Regions from separate parts of the Micromonospora sp. NPDC047738 genome, predicted to be linked through region 2. Evidence: riboswitches for the same ligand, from Rfam matches in the RefSeq annotation. Region 2 holds a riboswitch; the other holds the start of a gene.
The links. A riboswitch is a leader RNA that binds a small molecule or an ion and turns the genes downstream of it on or off. The one in region 2 is predicted to bind thiamine pyrophosphate.
Positions count from the first base shown of each region.

Region 1: another riboswitch for thiamine pyrophosphate. It lies ahead of ABZ783_RS29720 (ECF transporter S component); the one in region 2 lies ahead of thiE (thiamine phosphate synthase).

Region 1 covers NZ_JBEYSO010000027.1:11,371-21,160, forward strand. Annotated here, with positions in the region: gene ABZ783_RS29700 (DUF6328 family protein) at 1-108, opposite strand, end outside; gene ABZ783_RS29705 (SIS domain-containing protein) at 316-1,065, opposite strand; gene ABZ783_RS29710 (AAC(3) family N-acetyltransferase) at 1,062-1,874, opposite strand; gene ABZ783_RS29715 (alpha/beta hydrolase) at 1,871-2,695, opposite strand; TPP riboswitch at 2,784-2,890, shown strand; gene ABZ783_RS29720 (ECF transporter S component) at 2,964-3,548, shown strand; gene ABZ783_RS29725 (ATP-binding cassette domain-containing protein) at 3,671-5,086, shown strand; gene ABZ783_RS29730 (energy-coupling factor transporter transmembrane component T) at 5,121-5,921, shown strand; gene ABZ783_RS29735 (response regulator transcription factor) at 5,931-6,581, opposite strand; gene ABZ783_RS29740 (histidine kinase) at 6,578-7,777, opposite strand; gene ABZ783_RS29745 (hypothetical protein) at 7,932-8,627, shown strand; gene ABZ783_RS29750 (hypothetical protein) at 8,783-9,025, opposite strand; gene gndA (NADP-dependent phosphogluconate dehydrogenase) at 9,466-9,790, shown strand, end outside.
Region 2 covers NZ_JBEYSO010000008.1:117,696-127,485, reverse strand. Annotated here, with positions in the region: gene ABZ783_RS15545 (DNA-directed RNA polymerase subunit alpha) at 1-962, shown strand, start outside; gene rplQ (50S ribosomal protein L17) at 997-1,554, shown strand; gene truA (tRNA pseudouridine(38-40) synthase TruA) at 1,629-2,462, shown strand; gene ABZ783_RS15530 (hypothetical protein) at 2,488-3,678, opposite strand; gene ABZ783_RS15525 (methyltransferase) at 3,806-4,411, shown strand; gene ABZ783_RS15520 (ATP-binding cassette domain-containing protein) at 4,453-6,132, shown strand; gene ABZ783_RS15515 (aldo/keto reductase) at 6,280-7,242, shown strand; TPP riboswitch at 7,393-7,500, shown strand; gene thiE (thiamine phosphate synthase) at 7,495-8,121, shown strand; gene thiO (glycine oxidase ThiO) at 8,115-9,209, shown strand; gene thiS (sulfur carrier protein ThiS) at 9,200-9,400, shown strand; gene ABZ783_RS15495 (thiazole synthase) at 9,397-9,790, shown strand, end outside.

The DNA of each region.
Region 1 (9,790 bases), on a different contig from region 2:
GAGCAGGAAGGCGAAGAGGATCTGCACGCCGGTCTGCGCCACCCGCAGCTCCTGGAGCAGGTCGGCGAAGTTGCGCTGCCACCGCTGCTTCTCGGTTTCCTTGGACACGCGCTACCTCCAGGGATGACGGTACTGCCGGCGGAAGCGTCCGTCGGCAGTACCGCCGGTGCCCGGTCCGCACCGTCGCGAAACCGGTTCACCCTGCCGCCCCTCGTGCACGACTGCGGGGCTCGCAAACCCGGCTCACTCCTCGCGCTCACGATGCCTCCTCAGTTCGCGACTGCGGGGCTCGCAAACCCGGCTCACTCCTCGCGCTCACGCCCCCCGGCGGATGCGGCCCGCGTACCGGGCCTCCAGCTCGGCGTTGTGCTCGTCGCCGCCGGTGATGTTCGCCGACAGGTAGACCGGGGGCCGCTCCCCCGCCGCCAGCAGCCGGGCCACCACCTCCGCCACGAGCTGCTGCGCCAGCAGCGCGGCCGTGATCGAGGAGACCGCACCGACCGCGCCACCGCCGGGCAGCGGCAGGGTGGCGTCGCCGTACGGGGCGCCGTTGTCGAGCACCACGTCGGCGAAGTCGGCGAGCTTGCGCCCGGACGGGTGGCGCGAGGTCATCCGGGCGGAGTGCGCCGCCGAGGTGATCGCGATCAGCGCGTGCCCGCGTTCCTTGACGATGGACGCGAACTCCACCATCGCGCCGTTCACGCCGGAGTTGGAGGCGAGCACGAAGACGTCCTGCGGGCGGATCGGGGCCAGCTCGTAGAGGCGGTGCGCCACCTCGGGCTCGCGTTCCAGCTTCGGGCCGAGCACGTCGGCCGGCTCGCCCCCGTACAGGACCAGGTCGCGCAGGGCGATCCGGTTGGTGGGGACCAGCCCACCGGCCCGGCCGGCGATCTCCATCGCCAGCGCCTCCGAGTGGCCGGTGCCGAACGCGTGGACCACCCCGTCGGCGCGCAGCGACTCGGCGATCAGGTCGGCGCCGCGCGCCACCCCGTCCCGCTGGCCGGCGGCCACCCGGCCGATCGTCTCGGTCACCACCGCCAGGTACGCCTCGGCGCTCACCGTCATGATTCCTCCGTCCCTCGGTTCCGGGCCAGCCAGTCCACCGCGAAGTCGACCGCCACCCGCTGCCTCATCAACCGGCCCGTCCCGTCGCCGACCGGCCCGAGCCGTACCGCTCCGGTGGCCGCCAGCTCGGTGCCGAGCCGGGCGAAGCCGTCGTCGTCCAGGCGGATGTCGTCCCACCACACCCACGCCCGGCCGCCGTCGCCGGCCAGCACGGCCGCGCCGCAGCGCTGCCGGGGCGGCGCCGGCTGCCGGTACTCGGCCAGGTGCAGCGAGGTGTTGCTGTCGTGCTCCACCCCGAGCAGCAGCACGTCGGCGTCCAGCTCGTAGAGGCGGGCCAGCGGGGAGCCCTCGCCGAGCATGTCGGCGAGGGCGTGGTCGGCGACGACCCGGTCGGCCGCCGGCCCCAGCGCGGCGAACGAGACGTGCGGGTGGTCGCTGCGCCGCGCGCCGGGCCAGGTGCGGACCAGCTCGGCGAGGGCGCCCATGAACCGGCTCGGCGTGACCGCCGGGTCGAAGCCGGGCAGCTCATCCCGGATCACCGGCCACCAGTCGGCCGGCACCGGCGGGTTGGTCCAGCCCGCGGGGTCGCTGTTGTCCGGCGTGTGGGTGGGCACCACGAGGGTCCCGGCCGGGCCGAGCACGTCGCGCAGGGCGAGCACCACCGCCTCCGGGCCGCCGCAGAGGAAGCCCAGCGGGCGCAGGGACGCGTGCACCAGGACGGTCCCGCCGGGGCGTACGCCGAGGGCGCGGAACTGGGCGGCGAGCGACGCGCGGGTGTGCGGCCGGGCCGGTGCGGCACCGGCGATCATCGGCCCACCCGGGCGAGGATCGCGGCGGCCAGCGGGGCGGGCGCCTCGTCCGGGATCCAGTGCGTGACGCCGGGAAGCTCAACGAAGCGGTAGTCGCCGGTCACATGGGGTGCGCAGGCCGCGGCGGCGGTGCGGCCGATCGCGATGTCCCGGTCGCTCCAGACGAAGGTGGTCGGCACGCTGACCGGTCCGACGGCCTTCAGGTCCGCCCCGGTCATCGCCCGGTACCAGTTCAGCGCGGCGGTCAGCGCGCCCGGCTCGCACATCGGGTCGGCGTAGCGGGCCACCTGCGCGGGGTCGCCCACCCCGCCGAGCATCCGCCGCAGCGCGACGGCGTTGAGGGCGAGCAGCACCCGCTCCGCCTTGCCGGGCTTGCGGAACAGCGTGATGTAGGCGGAGCGGGCCTTCTGCCCCGGGTCGGTGGCGAGCGCGTGGGCCAGCGCCGCCGGATGCGGCACCGAGACCGCGGTGAGGCTGCGGACCCGCTCCGGGTGCACCGCCGCCAGGCTCCAGGCCACGATCGCGCCCCAGTCGTGCCCGACCACGTGCGCGGCCTCGACGCCGAGCGCGTCGAGCACCTCCGCCGCGTCCGCCACCAACTCCGGGATCCGGTACGCCTCGACCGCCGCCGGCCGGGCACCCGGCGAGTAGCCCCGCTGGTCGAGCGCGTACGTGCGCAGCCCGGCCGCGTGCAGCAGGGGCACCACCTCGTCCCACTCGCCGCCGTGCTGCGGGAAGCCGTGCAGCAGCAGGATCGGATCGCCGTCCTCGGGACCGCCGGTGCGTACCTCGAACGTCAGACCTCGCGCCTCGACCCGCATGATCGGCAGCCTACCCAGCCGGACCGGCACCGCTCGCCCTGCTGTGCCGGCGGCGGGCACCGGTGCTAGCGTCTGCCGCAGACAACTTCACATCCGACAGGGGAGCGCACAGCGCTGAGAGTGCGGGCCGGTGCCCGCAGACCCTCGAACCTGATCTGGGTAATGCCAGCGCAGGGAGTTCGGTCGACCTCCAGCCGCGCCGCCGTCCGGGCATCCGGACGCGGCGTGCGTCTTCTCCTGGTTCACCCTCGACGAACTGGGAGCAACCATGACTCAACCCACCACCAACCGGTGGCGCACCATCGACATCGTCATCGCCTCGGTGCTCGGGGTGGCGTTCGGCGTCATCTTCTGGGCGTGGGGCCTGCTCTGGAACGGGCCGGCGGACGCCATCCCGCTGCCCGGCCGGGCGGCGCTGTACGGCGTGTGGCTGGTGCCGGCCGTGCTCGGCGCGCTGATCGTCCGCAAGCCCGGCGCCGCGTTCTTCACGCTGACCTTCGCCGCGCTGGTGTCGGTCGCGCTCGGCAGCAGTTGGGGCTGGACCCTGGTGGTGCAGGGCCCGCTGGAGGCGGCGGCGGGCGAACTGGCCTTCGCGCTCTTCGGTTACCGCACCTACCGGCTCCCGGTCTCGCTGCTGGCCGCCACCCTGGCCGGCCTCGCCGCCGCGATCTACGACGTCTTCGTCTGGTACCCGGACACCGCGTGGGGCAGCTTCCGGCTGCCGTACATCCTCATCACCGCCGTCAGCGCACTGGTCGTGGCCGGCCTCGGCGGCGTCGCGCTGACCCGCGCCCTGGCGAACACCGGCGTCCTCGACCGCTTCCCCGCCGGCCGCGAACGCGCCGCCGTCTGACCGCCCGATCCGATGATGTTGATCATGAGGTTGACGGCGATGTGGATCTCTGAAACCGCCGCCAACCTCATGATCGACGGGGCGGGTGGGGTGGGGCGGGGACGGGTGGGAGGGGTGTGGGTGTGAGTGGGGTGGTGCTGCGGGGGTTCGGGTGGCGGCACGCCGGGCGGAAGGGGTGGGCCGTCCGTGGGGTGGACCTGCGCGTCGAGCGCGGGGAGCGGGTGCTGCTGCTGGGGGCGTCCGGGGCGGGCAAGAGCACCCTGCTGGCGGCGCTCGCCGGGCTGCTGCCCGAGGACTCCGGCGAGCAGGAAGGCACCGTCGAGATCGACGGGCTCGACCCGCGCAAAGCCCGGGAACGGGTCGGCATCGTCTTCCAGGACCCGGAGACCCAGCTGGTGATGGCCCGCTGCGGCGACGACGTCGCGTTCGGGCTGGAGAACCGGGGCGTACCCGCCGAGGAGATCTGGCCCCGGGTGGACGCGGCACTGCGCCGGGTCGGCTTCCCCTACCACCGGGACCGGCCCACCGCGGCGCTCTCCGGCGGCGAGCAGCAGCGGCTCGCCCTCGCCGGGGTGCTCGCCCCGCGGCCCGGGCTGCTGCTGCTCGACGAGCCCACCGCCAACCTCGACCCGGCCGGCGCCGCGCTGGTCCGGCAGGCCGTCGCGGACGCGCTCGACGCGGACACCACGCTGATCCTGGTCGAGCACCGGGTCGCCGAGGCGCTGCCGCTGGTCGACCGGGTGGTGGTGCTGGAGGCCGGCGGCGGGGTACGGGCCGACGGGCCGCCCGACACGATCTTCGCCGCGCACGGCGATACGCTCGCCGCCGCCGGAGTCTGGGTGCCGGGTCGCACCGTGCCGCCCCGGCACGCCACCGCGCCGCCGGGCGACCGGTTGCTCACCGCCGACCGGCTCGGCCTGCCGCCCCGGCTGGCCCCCGTCGACCTCGAGGTACGCGCCGGCGAGGCGCTCGCCGTCCTCGGCCCGAACGGCGCCGGCAAGTCCACCCTGGCCCTGCTCCTCGGCGGCCTGCTCCGCCCCGGCACCGGTACGGCCACCGCCACCACCGCCCTGGCCGGGCGGGACGCCGGCACTCCCCCGCACCGCTGGCGGGCGCCCCTGCTGGCCCGGCGGATCGGCTCGGTCTTCCAGGACCCGGAACACCAGTTCGTCACCGGCACCGTCTACGACGAACTGGCGCTCGGCCCGCGCCGGACCGGCGAGCCCGAGGCGGCGGTACGGGCCACCGTGGACGGGCTGCTGGACCGGCTGCGGCTCGCCCGGCTCGCCGGGGCCAACCCGTACACCCTCTCCGGTGGGGAGGCGCGGCGGCTGAGCGTGGCGACCGCCCTGGCCACCGCGCCGCGCCTGCTGATCTGCGACGAGCCCACCTTCGGCCAGGACCGGCGGACCTGGTCGGAACTGGTCGATCTCTTCGCCGAGCTGCGCGACGCCGGTCACGGCATCGTCGCGGTCACCCACGACCCGGACTTCGTCGCCGCGCTCGCCGACCGCGCCCTCGCCCTGGACCGGCGATGACCGCCGCCGTCCCGACCTATAGCGGGGAGCGCGCATGATCAGCGTGGAGCCCGTGGCCCGGCCCGGCGCGCCGCTGGCCCGCCGCAACCCGGTGGCGAAGCTGGCCGCCGCGCTGGTCTTCTCGTTGGTCCTCATCGCCACCCTGGACCCGGTGGCCCCGGCGATCGCCATCGCGATCGAGCTGGTGGTGCTGCCGCTGTTCGGCATCCGCTACCGGATGCTGGCCCGGCGGGGCTGGCCGCTGCTGGCCAGCGCCGGCGGCATCCTGGTCACCCTGGTGCTCTTCGCCGCCGACCGGTCCGGCCGGGTGCTGGTCGAGGCCGGTCCGATCCTGGTGACCGAAGGGGTGCTGCTCACCGCGCTCGGCCTGGTCCTGCGGATGCTCGCGGTGGCGCTGCCCGGGATCCTCGTCTTCGCCACCACCGACCCCACCGACCTGGCCGACGCGTTGATCCAGAACGCGAAGGCCCCGGCCCGGTTCGCCATCGGCGCGCTGGCCGCGTTCCGGCTGGTACCGCTGCTCGAACAGGAGTGGCGGATGATCAGCATGGCCCGGCGGGCCCGCGGCGTGGACGCCGGCCGCAACCCGGTCGCCAAGGTACGGCTCTTCGTGTCGACGGCGTTCGCCCTGCTGGTCGGGGCGATCCGCCGGGGCACCCGGCTGGCGGTCGCGATGGACGCCCGCGGCTTCGACGCCGGCATCCCGCGTACGGTCGCCCGGCGGCAGCGCTTCACCCGGGCGGACGGGTTGCTCGTCGCCGGCGCGGCGGTGCTGGCCGGCGCGGCGCTGGCGGTCAGCGTCGCGCTCGGCACGTTCCGCCCCCTGATCGGCTGACCACGTCCGCTACCGCCGGAGCTGCGCCACGCCGCTCTGGTACGCCAGCACGACCGCCTGCACCCGGTCCCGCACTCCGAGCTTGGCGAAGATGCGGTTCACATGCGTCTTCACGGTCGCCTCGCCGACGAAGAGCTGGCCGGCGATCTCCTGGTTGGACAGGCCGAGAGCCATCATCCGCAACACCTCGGTCTCCCGGGCGGTCAGCTCCGCCAGGCCCGGGTGGCCGGCCACCGACGCCGTCGCGGTGTAGTGGTCGATCAGGCGCCGGGTGATCGACGGGGAGAGCAGGGCGTCGCCGCGGGCCGCGGTCCGCACCGCCTCGGCCAGTTCCCGGGGCGGAGTGGTCTTGAGCATGAAGCCGGAGGCGCCGGCGCGCAGCGCCCGGTACACGTACTCGTCAAGATCGAAGGTGGTCAGCATGATGATCCGGGTCTCGCCACGCGCGGCCAGGATCCGCTCGGTCGCGGCGATCCCGTCCATGGGCGCCATGTGGATGTCCATCAGCACCACGTCGGGTGCGAACCGGTTCGCGAGCTGCACGGCTTCCTCACCGTCGGCCGCATCGGCGACGACCTCGAGATCGGGCTGCGCGGTGAGGATCAGCCGGAGGCCGCCCCGCACCAACGCCTCATCGTCGGCGATGAGAACCCGGGTCATCCGGTGACTCCCGTCGGGGCGAGCGTGCCGACCGACGCCTCGGCGTCGAAGGGCAGCTCGACGCGTACGTCGAAGCCGCCCTGCGGGCGCGGGCCGGCGGTCACCGTGCCGCCGAACAGCTCCACCCGCTCGCGGATGCCGGTCAGGCCGTGCCCGGTGCCGGCGCTCCGCCGGGCCCCGCCGGTGCCGTCGTCGGTCACCTGCAGCCGGAGGGCGTCGCCGGTCACCTCGATCGAGACGCGGACCGCCGCGCCCGCCGCGTGCCGGGCGGCGTTGGTCAGCGCCTCCTGGAGGATCCGGTACCCGCTGACATCGGCGGCGGCCGGGATCATGTCGAGGTCGCCCGTGACATCCACGTCGACCTGCCCGCCGGCGAGGCGTACCCCGGCGGTCAACGGTTCGAGCCGGCGTAGCGAGGGCAGCGCCTCCGGGGCCGGCTCGGCGCCGCGGAGGATGATGAGCAGCCGGCGCAGCTCGGTGACCACCTCACGCCCGACGTCCTGCACGGCGTCAAGGGACGTGCGGGCCTGCGCCGCGTCCGAGTCGAGCACGGCCTGCGCCGCGGCGGCCTGCAGCACCATCACCGAGACCCCGTGCGAGACGATGTCGTGCAGTTCCCGGGCCACCCGCAGCCGCTCGTCCGTCCGGGCGGCGGCCTCCCGCTCGGCGGCCAGCGCCACCAGCCGGGCCGCCTGCGCCCGCCGCATCCGCACGGCGTAACCGGGGCCGAGCACGGCGAGCCCGACGAACAGGATGAACACCCAGTCGGAGTCGCCGGCCACCGCGTTCTCGATCCCGAGCGGGAGAAAATAGCTGACCGCGGCGACCGTGAAGGCAGCCCGGCCGCCTACGGCGACACAGCCGAAGGCCGCGGCGAGCAGCGCCAGCAGTGGCACCACCGGCCACTCCGGCAGGACCGGCGTGAAGCTCTGCGCGGTGAAGCAGGCGCCGGCGAGGACGGCCGCCGCCCGGGGATACGCCGTGCAGCCGGCCACCGCGAGGCAGTAGCCAACCAGCAGCACGGTCAGGACGGCGAGCCAACCGGCGGAGAGCGCGGCGAGGTCCGGACCCTCCCCCTCCACGTAGCCCGCCAGCGGGACGTAGAGCTCGGCCAGGCCGAACGCGAGCAACGCGGCACCGGCGAGCGAGGTGGCCACCTCGCGCCACCGGGCCCGGACGACGGGGGTGGCTGACATGCCGGAAGGGTAGCGACGGCGGCCGCCCTTCCGCGTCCACCCACGGGTGTAGCGAGGGCGGCCGGAACTCCACCCGCGGATCAACTTCCGCGCCGACGACCCGGCCCCGGTGCTGCTCCTAGCGTCCCTGCCACGACTTCGGAAGGAGACACTGATGGACGACAGCACCGGGCGGCGGCGGAGCCGGCGGCTCACGGCGGGCGCTCTGCTCACCGGCGGCGTAATTTACGGCGCCGCGAACGCCTTCTACTGGGTGATGTTCCCTGACGACGTGGCCGACACCGCCGACAACGTCACGGTGGCCGCCGGGCACCTGGGCGCCTGGCGGGTGGAGACCGTCCTGTTCGCCCTGGCCCACCTGCTGCTGCTGCCGGCGATGCTCGGGCTGGCCGCTACCCTGGGCCGACGCAAGCCGGTGGTGGCCACCGTCGGCGGCGCGGCGAGCCTTCTCGGGCTCTACTTCTCCACCGTCCACCTGTGGCAGTACAACGCCTTCTTCGGGGCTCTGGCCGGCGGCGGCGTCGACGCCGACGCCGCTCGGCCGGTGACCACCGCCATCGACGGGGACCCGTTCGTGATGGCGTCGTTCGCGGTGTGGCTGCTCGGCTGGCTGATCGGCCTCCTGGTGCTCGCCTTCGGCGCCTGGCGCGCCCGGCTGGTGGCGCTCTGGGTGCCGCTGGTCCTCACCGCCGGGCAGGTGCTGGACCTGGTCGGCACCGGGGTCCCGGTCAAGGTGGCGGTGAGCGTGCTGATGGTGGCCGGCTTCGTCGGCCTGGCCCTCGGCGTCGAGCGGTCGCGTGCCGCGGAGGTGCCGACCGGGACGGCGACCCCGGCGACCGCTGCGGCCTGAGCCGCGGGAGCGGGGCGGGGCGGCTCGTGCCGCCCCGCCCCGAACCGGCCGGTGCGGGCCGTTTGTCACCGCCGTTTCGGCGAACTCGCGGCATCCGGGCAGCCGGGACACCGCAACATCGGCGAGGTGGCGGTGACATGTGGCCCGCCCGGACCTCAGCTCCGCCGGAAGGCGTAGAACCGGGTCTGGCCGGCGCGCTGGCTGCGCCCGGCGACGCGGGGCTCCCGGCCGACCGGCGGGCCGGCCTTCGGTGCCGGCGGGGTGTCGGCCCGGCCCGGCAGGGTCACCGGCGCCGGCGACGCCACCGTCAGCGCGTCGAGGTCCGGCGGGGTGACGTCCACCAGGGACCGCGTCGACGCGGGCTTACGGGATTTCTTCGGACTGCGCTTGGCGGGCATACGCTGCCTCCTGACTGTCGGGGCGCCCGGTGGGCGCGGCGAGCGGGCAAGCCCCGGCAGGTCCGACAGGAAAGCCACCACGACGACGGCGGTGCGGATGCGGACGCCCGGAGCGGGACGGATCCGCGGCGCGAACGGCGGCGGACCAGGGCTCGGAAGAAGGGCGTCAGTTACGCATGACGGCAGGCTAACCGACCGCCGCCGCCCCGCGCACCCGATTTACTGGCACGCTCGGCGGCACCGACCGTCCTGCCCGCCCTCGGCAGAGTCGGGCGACCGACGCGATGGCCGCGAAGGTCGCCCACGTGGAGGCCCGCCTCGCGGAGGGCTGAGGCCGGACCGCGACCGGGCCCTCACCCGCCGTCGGCGTCCCCGCCCGCGCTCGCATCGACCGCGATACCGTCGCAGGACGGGCAGCCCGACGAGAGGTGGCGGTACGCATGGCAGAGCAGGCGACGGCGCAGATCGGCGTGACCGGCCTGGCGGTGATGGGCCGCAACCTGGCCCGGAACCTGGCCCGCAACGGCTTCACCGTGGCGCTGCACAACCGCTCGCCGCAGCGCACCCGCAGCCTGGTCGCCGAGCACGGCGACGAGGGCCGGTTCGTGCCGGCGGAGTCGCTGGCCGACTTCGTCGCCTCGATGGAACGCCCCCGCGCGGTGATCGTCATGGTGAAGGCGGGCGCGCCGACCGACGCGGTGATCGACGAGCTGGTGCCCCTGCTCGAGGCGGGGGACATCGTCGTCGACTGCGGCAACGCCCACT
Region 2 (9,790 bases):
TCACCATCGAGCCGCTGGAGCCGGGCTTCGGCTACACCCTGGGCAACTCGCTGCGGCGTACGCTGCTGTCGTCCATCCCCGGTGCGGCCGTCACCTCGATCAAGATCGACGGCGTGCTGCACGAGTTCACCACGATCCCCGGGGTCAAGGAGGACGTGGTCGAGCTCGTCATGAACATCAAGGAGCTCTGCGTCAGCTCCGAGCACGACGAGCCGGTCAGCATGTACCTGCGCAAGCAGGGCCCGGGCGACGTGACCGCCGGTGACATCCAGCCCCCGGCCGGTGTCTCCGTGCACAACCCGGACCTGAAGCTCGCCACCCTGAACGGCAAGGGCCGGCTCGACATGGAGCTGACCGTCGAGCGGGGCCGGGGCTACGTCACGGCGGCGCAGAACAAGCAGGCGGGCGCGGAGATCGGCCGGATCCCGGTCGACTCGATCTACTCGCCGGTGCTCAAGGTGACCTACCGGGTCGAGGCGACCCGGGTCGAGCAGCGGACTGACTTCGACCGGCTGATCATCGACGTCGAGACCAAGCCGTCGATGGGCCCGCGTACCGCGCTGGCCTCGGCCGGTTCGACGCTGGTGGAGCTGTTCGGGCTGGCCCGGGAGCTGGACGAGACCGCTGAGGGCATCGACATCGGGCCGTCCCCGCAGGACGCCCAGCTGGCGGCCGACCTGGCTCTGCCGATCGAGGAGCTGGACCTCACCGTCCGCTCCTACAACTGCCTCAAGCGCGAGGGCATCAACTCCGTTGGTGAGCTGATCGGGCGTACCGAGGCGGACCTCCTCGACATCCGGAACTTCGGTCAGAAGTCGATCGACGAGGTCAAGATGAAGCTCGCCGGGATGGGCCTGGGGCTGAAGGACTCCGCCCCGAACTTCGACCCGGCGCACGTCGTGGACGCCTTCGGCGAAGCCGACTACGACACCGACGACTACCGCGAGACCGAGCAGCTCTAAGTCCGGCTGCCGCCACATCTGAGGAGCACCAACAATGCCCACGCCCACCAAGGGCCCCCGCCTCGGCGGCAGCCCCGCGCACGAGCGGCTGATGCTGGCCAACCTGGCCACCTCGCTGTTCCAGCACGGCAAGATCCAGACCACCGAGACGAAGGCCCGGCGGCTGCGTCCGCTGGCCGAGCAGCTGATCACCAAGGCCAAGCGGGGCGACCTCGCCTCGCGTCGGCGGGTGCTGGCCGTCGTCAAGGACAAGGACGTGGTCTACACCCTGTTCGACCAGATCGCGCCCCGGTACGCCAACCGCAACGGTGGCTACACCCGGATCGTGAAGACCGGCCCGCGCAAGGGTGACGCCGCTCCGATGGCGATCATCGAGCTGGTGGAGGAGCTTCAGGTCGCCGAGCCGAAGGCGAACAAGAAGACCGCCGCCCGCAAGGCCGCGCAGCAGGACAAGGTCGAGGCCCTGGCCCCGGCCGAGGAGACCCCGGCGTCGGCCCCGGCCGACCAGGACTCCGAGCCGCCGGTGCACGTCTCCGGTGACACCGCTGCCGCCCGCGAGGACAGCGACGAGGCCAACGAGAACAAGGCCTGAGCAGAGGCAGCATCGTCGGGCCCGGCATCCCTTCGTGGGGTGCCGGGCCCGACGCCGTCAACGGGAGGTACGAGGTGGACGAGCGGACCCGGCTGCGGCTGGACGTCTCGTACGACGGCACCGGCTTCTCCGGCTGGGCCGCCCAGCCCACCCGGCGCACCGTCGCCGGGGTGCTGGTCGAGACGCTGGACCTGATCCTCGGCGCGGGCACCGCGACCGGGTTGACCGTGGCCGGCCGCACCGACGCCGGCGTGCACGCCACCGGGCAGGTCTGCCACCTCGACCTGCCGACCGCCGGGTGGCGGCAGCACGAGGGGGGCCTGCTGCGCCGCCTGGCCCGGCTGCTCCCGCCCGACGTGCGGGTACGCGCCATGACCGAGGTTCCGGCCGACTTCGACGCCCGCTTCTCGGCCACCTTCCGCCGCTACGAGTACCGCGTCACCGACGCTCCGTGGGGTGCCGAGCCGTTGCGCCGCACCGACACCCTCGCCTGGCCGAAGGCGCTGGACCTGGCGGCGCTGAACGCCGCCGCCGCCGGCCTGGTGGGGGAGCACGACTTCGCCGCGTACTGCCGGCGCAAGGAGAACGCCACCACGCTGCGCGAGGTGACCCGGCTGGACTGGCGGCGCGACCCGGACGGGATCCTGGTCGCCACGGTGCAGGCCGACGCGTTCTGCCAGGCGATGGTGCGTAGCCTGGTCGGCGCCATGCTGGTCGCCGGGGACGGTCGCCGGCCGGTGGAGTGGCCGGCCAGCCTGCTGAGCCGGCGAGAACGGTCCAGCGAGGTGACCGTGGCCCCGGCGCACGGGCTGACCCTGGTCGCCGTCGGCTATCCGGACGACCCCGCCGAGTACGCCCGCCGCGCCGATCTCACCCGCCGGCTCCGGGTCCCGGTCGCCGAGGGCTGACGTCCTTCCGGCGCCGGGCCGCCGGTCAGTTGTTGCGGGGACTCCGCTGGTCGGTCGCGTTCTGGCCGGCGCTGTCGTCGGTCTGCGGCTGGGTGGGCTGGCTGGCCACCCCGCCGTTCGCCCGGCGCTCCAGCACGCCGCGGTTCAGGTGGACCTCGATCAGGTCGTACAGGATGTCGCGCGCGTTGGCGTCGGTGGAGCTGATCCGCTGCCCGTCCGCGCGGGTGACCAGGCAGTAGGCGAGGTAGTGCCCGCGTACCTGCCAGCCCACCCGGGCGGCGGCCTTCGCCACGGCTTCGGTGCTGTTGTCGACCGACATGCCCTGCAGCCGGCCCTGCCGTTCGTCGAGCAGCTGCCGCATCCGGTCCCGGGCCCGCTGGGCGCTGGCCACGTCGGTCAGGTTGAACAGGCCGGCGGTGATCAGGTAGTCCCCGTCAGGGGAGCGGAGGGTCGCCCGGACCACCTGGTTGCAGCCGAGGCGGACGAGCAGGTCGGCGATCTCACCGGTCGCCGCGACCGCGCAGCTGCCGCTGGACTGCGACTTGAGCACCTGGTAGGCCGGCTGGCCGCTGGCTACCACGAGCTGCCGGCCCGGGAAGACCTCCTTGGCGGTGAGCGCCGACTGGTCGGTGTCCCGGGAGTCCAGGTCCTTCCCGTCGGCCGCGGCCGACTGCTCCACCACGGGCTGCCCGGTCTGCTGGCCGGCCTGCGGGTTGCCGGTCCGCTCCTGCAGCAGGGCGGCGACGGCCAGGCCGCAGAGCGCGAGCAGCACCAGCACGGCGGCGCCGCCGATCAGCACCTGCCAGGTCCGGCCGCCGCCGCGCCTGCGGATGGGCCTGGCGGGCTCGGCCAGGTCCAGCTCGTCGGCCGGGTGGGTGACGGGGGGCTCCGCGGCCGGCGCGGATGGGCGGCCCGGGGTGGTGGACACCGGCGGCGCTGCCTCCCGATGCGGTGCGGCGGTGGACGTCGGCGGCGGCGTCGGCCCGGTGGCCCGGGTGGCGACCGGAGCGGTCGCCTGCCGGGCCGCCGCCGGGGCCGGGGCCGGGGTGACGTCGACGGGCGGTCGGGTGCGCCGCACCGGCGGGGGCAGCGACGGAGTGGGGAAGCGGGACGGCGAGGGGCCCGCGGGTGAAGGTGCCGCGGGTACGGACGGCTCCGACCCGGGCCTCGGGTACTCCAGGAAGCCGTCCTCATCGGACTCGTACCGATACACCATGTGCGTTACCCTAGGACCCATTGTCCCTTTCGGGGGTAATATCGGGAAAATCAAGCGAAGTGGTGTCGCATCTACTTCGCCCACACCGTCGGCGGTGCCGTCCGGGGCCGGTGCGACAATGCCGGACGTGACCGGCGACCACTACTTCACCGCTGAACCCACGAGCGCCGCCCAGCCGCGCGAGGTCCAGTTCTCCGTCGCCGGGCGCGACTACACCCTCGCCTCGGCCGGCGGGGTCTTCTCCGCCGACCGGCTCGACCCCGGCACTGCCGTCCTGTTGCGCAAGGCGGAGCTGCCCACCGCCGCCACCACCGGCCCGCTGCTCGACGTCGGCTGCGGGTTCGGGCCGATCACCTGCGTACTCGCCACCAGCGCGCCGGCCGCCACCGTCTGGGCGGTCGACGTCAACCAGCGCGCGCGTGAGCTCACCGCCGCCAACGCCGCCCGGGTCGGGGCCGCCGATCGGGTCCGGGTCGCCGCGCCGGACGGGGTACCAGCCGACGTCTCCTTCGCCCAGATCTGGTCCAACCCTCCGATCCACATCGGCAAGTCGGAGCTGCACGGGCTGCTGCTGCGCTGGCTGCCCCGGCTCGCCCCGGACGGGGTGGCGTGGCTGGTGGTCGCCCGGCACCTCGGCGGCGACTCGCTGCACCGCTGGCTCGTCGAGCAGGGCTGGCAGGTCGAGCGGCACGCCAGCCAGAAGGGCTACCGGGTGCTGCGGGTCACCCGATAATCGAGTGTCGCCCGTGCCGTCCCCTCGGGCAGGATGCCCGCGTGGGATACGTGGACGTGGCAGGGGTCGGGCACTTCCTCCCGGACGGCCGGGAGCTCTTCGCCGAGGTGTCGTTCCGGGTCGGTGAGGGCGCCAAGGTGGCCCTCGTCGGGCCCAACGGCGCCGGCAAGACCACCCTGCTCCGGATGGTCGCCGGCGACCTGCCGGTGAAGACCGGCGCGATCGCCCGCTCCGGCGGTCTCGGCGTGATGCGGCAGTTCATCGGCATGATCGGTGACGACTCGGCGCTCGCCGACCTGGCCCTCGCGCTCGCCCCGCCGGCGTTGCGCGACGCCGGCCGCCGGCTCGCCGAGACCGAGGCGGCCATGCGGGCGGCCGAGGTCCGCGGCAAGTACAGCACCGCCGCCGGCAAGGCCCAGCTCGCGTACGCGGACGCGCTCGCGGCCTGGGGTGAGGTCGGCGGGTACGACGCCGAGGTGCTCTTCGACACCGTCACCACCATCGTCCTCGACCTGCCGTGGGATGCCGCCCGGGACCGCCCGGTGCGGACCCTCTCCGGCGGCCAGCAGAAGCGCTTCGCCCTCGAACTGCTGCTCCGGGGCACCGACGAGGTGCTCCTCCTCGACGAGCCGGACAACTTCCTCGACGTGCCGGGCAAGCGGTGGCTGGAGGCACGGCTGCGCGAGTCCGGCAAGTCGGTGCTCTACGTCTCGCACGACCGGGAGCTGCTGGCGCAGACCGCCGACCGGGTGGTCGCCGTCGAAGGTGGCAGCGCCTGGGTGCACCCGGGCAGCTTCGCGAGCTGGCACGAGGCGCGGGTGGCCCGGCACGCCCGCCTCGACGAGCTGCGCAAGCGCTGGGACGAGGAACACCAGAAGCTGCGCGAGCTGGTGCTGATGTACAAGCAGAAGGCCGCGTACAACTCCGACATGGCCTCGCGTTACCAGTCGGCGCAGACCCGGTTGCGCAAGTTCGAGGAGGCCGGGCCGCCGCCCGTACCCCCGAAGGACCAGGACATCCGGATGCGGCTGACCGGCGGGCGGACCGGCAAGCGGGCCGTGGTCTGCGAGCAGCTCGAGCTCGACGGCCTGACCTACCCCTTCGACCTGGAGCTCTGGTACGGCGACCGGGTCGCCGTGCTGGGCGCGAACGGGACGGGCAAGTCGCATTTCCTCCGCCTGCTGGCCCGCGGCGGGAGCGACCCGGACCCGGCCAACGCGCCGGTCGACGGCGCGGCCGCGCTCGCCCCCGTCGCCCACGGCGGGGTGGTACGACTCGGCGCCCGGGTCCGGCCCGGGCACTTCTCGCAGACCCACGACCGGCCGGAGCTGCTGGAGAAGACGCTGGTCGACATCCTCTGGCGGGGCGACGAGCACCGGGCCGGGATGGACCGGCACGCGGCGATGGCGGCGCTGTCCCGGTATGAGCTGGCCGGGCAGGGCGACCAGCGTTTCGGCACCCTCTCCGGTGGCCAGCAGGCCCGCTTCCTGGTGCTGCTGCTGGAGCTCTCCGGGGCCACCCTGCTGCTGCTCGACGAGCCGACCGACAACCTCGACCTGGCCTCCGCCGAGGCGCTCGAAGCGGGGTTGGCCGCGTTCGAGGGGACGGTGATCGCGGTGACCCACGACCGGTGGTTCACCCGCTCCTTCGACCGGTTCGTGCTGTTCCGCGGCGACGGCGAGGTGGTGGAGACCCCCGAGCCGGTCTGGGACGTCGGCTGACCGGGCCGTGCCTTCGCCCCGGGTCCGCCGCGAGTTCGGCGCGGCGGACCCGGGTGAGCGCCGCTGTGGAGCTGATGTCGTGACCGACTCACCGGGTCGTCCCCGACCTCGGGGCTCGACCAGTTGCGTTCCCCGCCCGGGCATAGGGTGGATCTCGTGAGTGAGATGACGTACCGCCGGCTGGGCGACTCCGGGCTCGTGGTGTCCGTGGTCGGCATCGGCTGCAACAACTTCGGCCGCAAGCTCGACCTCGACGGCACCCGGGCGGTGGTCGAGGCCGCCCTCGACGCCGGGATCAACTTCTTCGACACCGCCGACATCTACGGCGAGCCGCAGGGCAGCTCCGAGGAGCTGCTCGGGCAGGCGCTCAAGGGCCACCGCGACGACGTGGTGGTCGCCACCAAGTTCGGCATGGACATGCACGGCCTGAACGGGCCGGACTTCGGTGCCCGGGGTGCCCGCCGCTACATCGCCCGCGCGGTCGAGGCGTCGCTGCGCCGGCTCGGCACCGACCACATCGACCTGTACCAGATGCACGAACCCGACCCGGACACCCCGATCGACGAGACACTTGCTGCCCTGGACGACCTGGTCCGTGCCGGCAAGGTCCGCTACCTCGGCAACTCGAACTTCGCCGGCTGGCAGATCGCCGACGCCGACTGGACCGCGTCGTCGCAGGGCCGCACCCGCTTCATCTCCGCGCAGAACCACTACAGTCTGCTGGAGCGGAGCGTCGAGGCCGAGGTCATCCCGGCCTGCGAGCGGTTCGGCCTGGGCATGCTGCCGTTCTTCCCGCTGGCCAACGGCCTGCTCACCGGCAAGTACCACCGGGGCGAGGCGCCGCCCGCCGGCAGCCGGCTCTCCGGCGGCGGCCGGTACGCCGAGCGGCTGGCCGCGGCGGACTGGGACACCATCGAGGCGATCGAGGCGTACGCGGCGAAGCGTCGGATCTCGATGCTTCAGGTGGCCATCGGTGGACTCGCCGCCCGCCCGGCGGTGACCTCGGTGATCGCCGGTGCCACCACGCCCGAGCAGGTACGCGCCAACGCCGAGGCGGGTGCCTGGCAGCCCACCGACGAGGACCTGGCCGCCCTCGACGCCATCCTCTGACCCGGCTTTCCGCTGCCCCGGCGCCGTCCCACGGCACCGGGGCAGCGTGCTGTCCGCTCCGGCCTGCTGGCGGCACCCGTGGCGGCGGTGGGTGGGAAAAGTGCCACCCGGCCTTGGCGTGCCCGCGGCGGACGTCGTACGGTAGGCCACAAGTGACCCACGGGAGCCCGGTGCACCGGGCTGAGAGGGGGGCTGCAGCCCCCGACCGTCGAACCTGATCCGGGTAATGCCGGCGCAGGGAGGAGTGTTGCCGTGCCGTCCCTGGGACGTCTGCATCTGATCACCGACACCCGGCCGGGCCGGGATCCGCTCGCCGTGCTGCGCGCCGCCCTGCCGGTGGCCCGCGCCGAACTGGTCGTCCAGGTCCGGGTGGCGGACGGCGCCACCGACCGGGAGGCGTACGAACTGGCCGCCCGGGTGGTCGCGCTGTGCCGGCTGCACGGGGCGACCTGCCTGGTCAACGACCGGCTGCACGTGGCGCTCGCGGTGGACGCGGCCGGTGGCCACGTCGGCGCGGACGACCTGCCCGTGGCAGCCGCCCGCCACGTGCTCGGCTCCACCGCCGTGCTCGGCGCCACCGCTCGGGAACCGGGGGCCGCCGTCGCGGCGGTCGCCGCCGGAGCCAGCTACCTGGGCGTGGGCCCCTGCCACGCCACCGCCACCAAGCCAGGGCTGCCCGACCCGATCGGCCCCCAGGGGGTACGCGCGGTCGCCGGGGCGGTGGACGTACCGGTGATCGCGATCGGCGGGGTGACCGCCGCGCGGGTGCCGGCGCTGCGGGCCGCCGGGGCGTACGGGGTGGCGGTGGTCGGGGCGCTGTCCGAGGCCGCCGACCCGGCCCGGACCACCGCCGAACTGCTCGGGGCACTGGCGTGCTGACCCGGCCGGACGTCGCCATCGTGGGGGCGGGACCGGTCGGGCTGGCGATCGCGTGGCGGTGCGCGCAGCGCGGGCTGCGGGTGGTCGTCCACGATCCGGCACCGGGCTCCGGGGCGTCGCACGTGGCGGCCGGGATGCTGTCGCCGGTGGCCGAGGCGTACTTCGGCGAGCACGAGCTGACCAGGCTGCTCGCCGACTCCGCCGCCCGCTGGCCGGCCTTCGCCGCCGAGCTGACCGAGGACGCCGGCACCGACGTCGGGTACCGCACCGACGGCACGCTGGTGGTCGGGTTGACCGCCGACGACCTGGCCGAGGCGCGCTGGCTCTGGTCGTACCAGCAGGGGTTGGAGCTGCCGATCACGCCGCTGCGTCCCTCCGCGCTGCGGGACCGCGAGCCGGCGCTGGCCCCCCGGGTGCGCGGCGGCGCGGTCGCCCCCGGCGACCATCAGGTCGACCCGCGCCGGCTGGTGGCGGCGCTGCGCGCGGCGGCCGAGCTGGCCGGCGTCGCGCTCCGCCCCGCCCCGGTCGCCCGGCTCTCCGACGTGGACGCCCGGTTCACCGTGGTCGCCGCCGGGTGCGGCGCGGCGGCGCTCACCGGGCTGCCGGTCCGGCCGGTGAAGGGGCAGGTGCTCCGGCTCCGCGCGCCCGGTGGCGGCGCGCCGGGCTTCCGGCACGTGATCCGGGGGTACGCCGACGGCGAGTCGATCTATCTGGTGCCCCGGGACAGCGGCGAGGTGGTGATCGGGGCGACCGTCGAGGAGCGCACCGACACCGAGGTGACCGCCGGGGCGGTGCTCCGGCTGCTCCGCGCCGCCGTCGACCTGGTTCCCGAGCTGGCCGAGTACGACCTGGTCGAGGCGTCCGCCGGGCTGCGCCCCGGTACGCCGGACAACGCGCCGATCATCGGGCCGCTGCCCGGCCGGCCGGGCGTGCTCGTCGCCACCGGCCATCACCGGCACGGCATCGTGCTCACCCCGGTCACCGCCGACCTGATCACCGAGCTGATCGTCACCGGCGAGCCGGACCCGCTGCTCGCCCCGTTCATCCCGGACCGGTTCGTACCCGAGGAGGAGCCCAGATGGAACTGATCGTCAACGGCGCCGGGCGGAGCGTGCCCGGCGGAGCGACTGTCGCCGACGTGGTCCGGGAGGTCACCGACCAGCGGCGCGGCCTGGCGGTCGCGGTCAACGGCGAGGTGGTGCCGCGCGGCGGCTGGTCGGCGACCGCCCTGCACGACGGCGACCGGGTCGAGGTGCTCAGCGCCGCCCAGGGCGGGTGAGCGCCATGGCCCTTGAGATCGGCGGGACCGCGTTCGGCTCCCGGCTCATCCTCGGTACCGGCGGGGCGGCCAACCTGCACGTGCTGGAGCAGGCGATCCGCGCCTCCGGCACCGAGCTGGTCACCGTGGCGCTCCGCCGGGTCGACACCGCACCGGGCAGCGGCGGCGGCCTGCTCGACCTGCTCGACCGGTGCGGCGTACGGGTGTTGCCGAACACGGCCGGCTGCCACACCGCGTCGGAGGCGGTGAAGGTGGCCCAGCTGGCCCGGGAGGCGTTCGACACCGACTGGGTGAAGCTGGAGGTGATCGGCGACGAACGCACGCTGCTGCCCGACGGGGTGGAGCTGCTGCGCGCCGCCGAGGAGCTGGTGGCGGACGGGTTCACCGTGC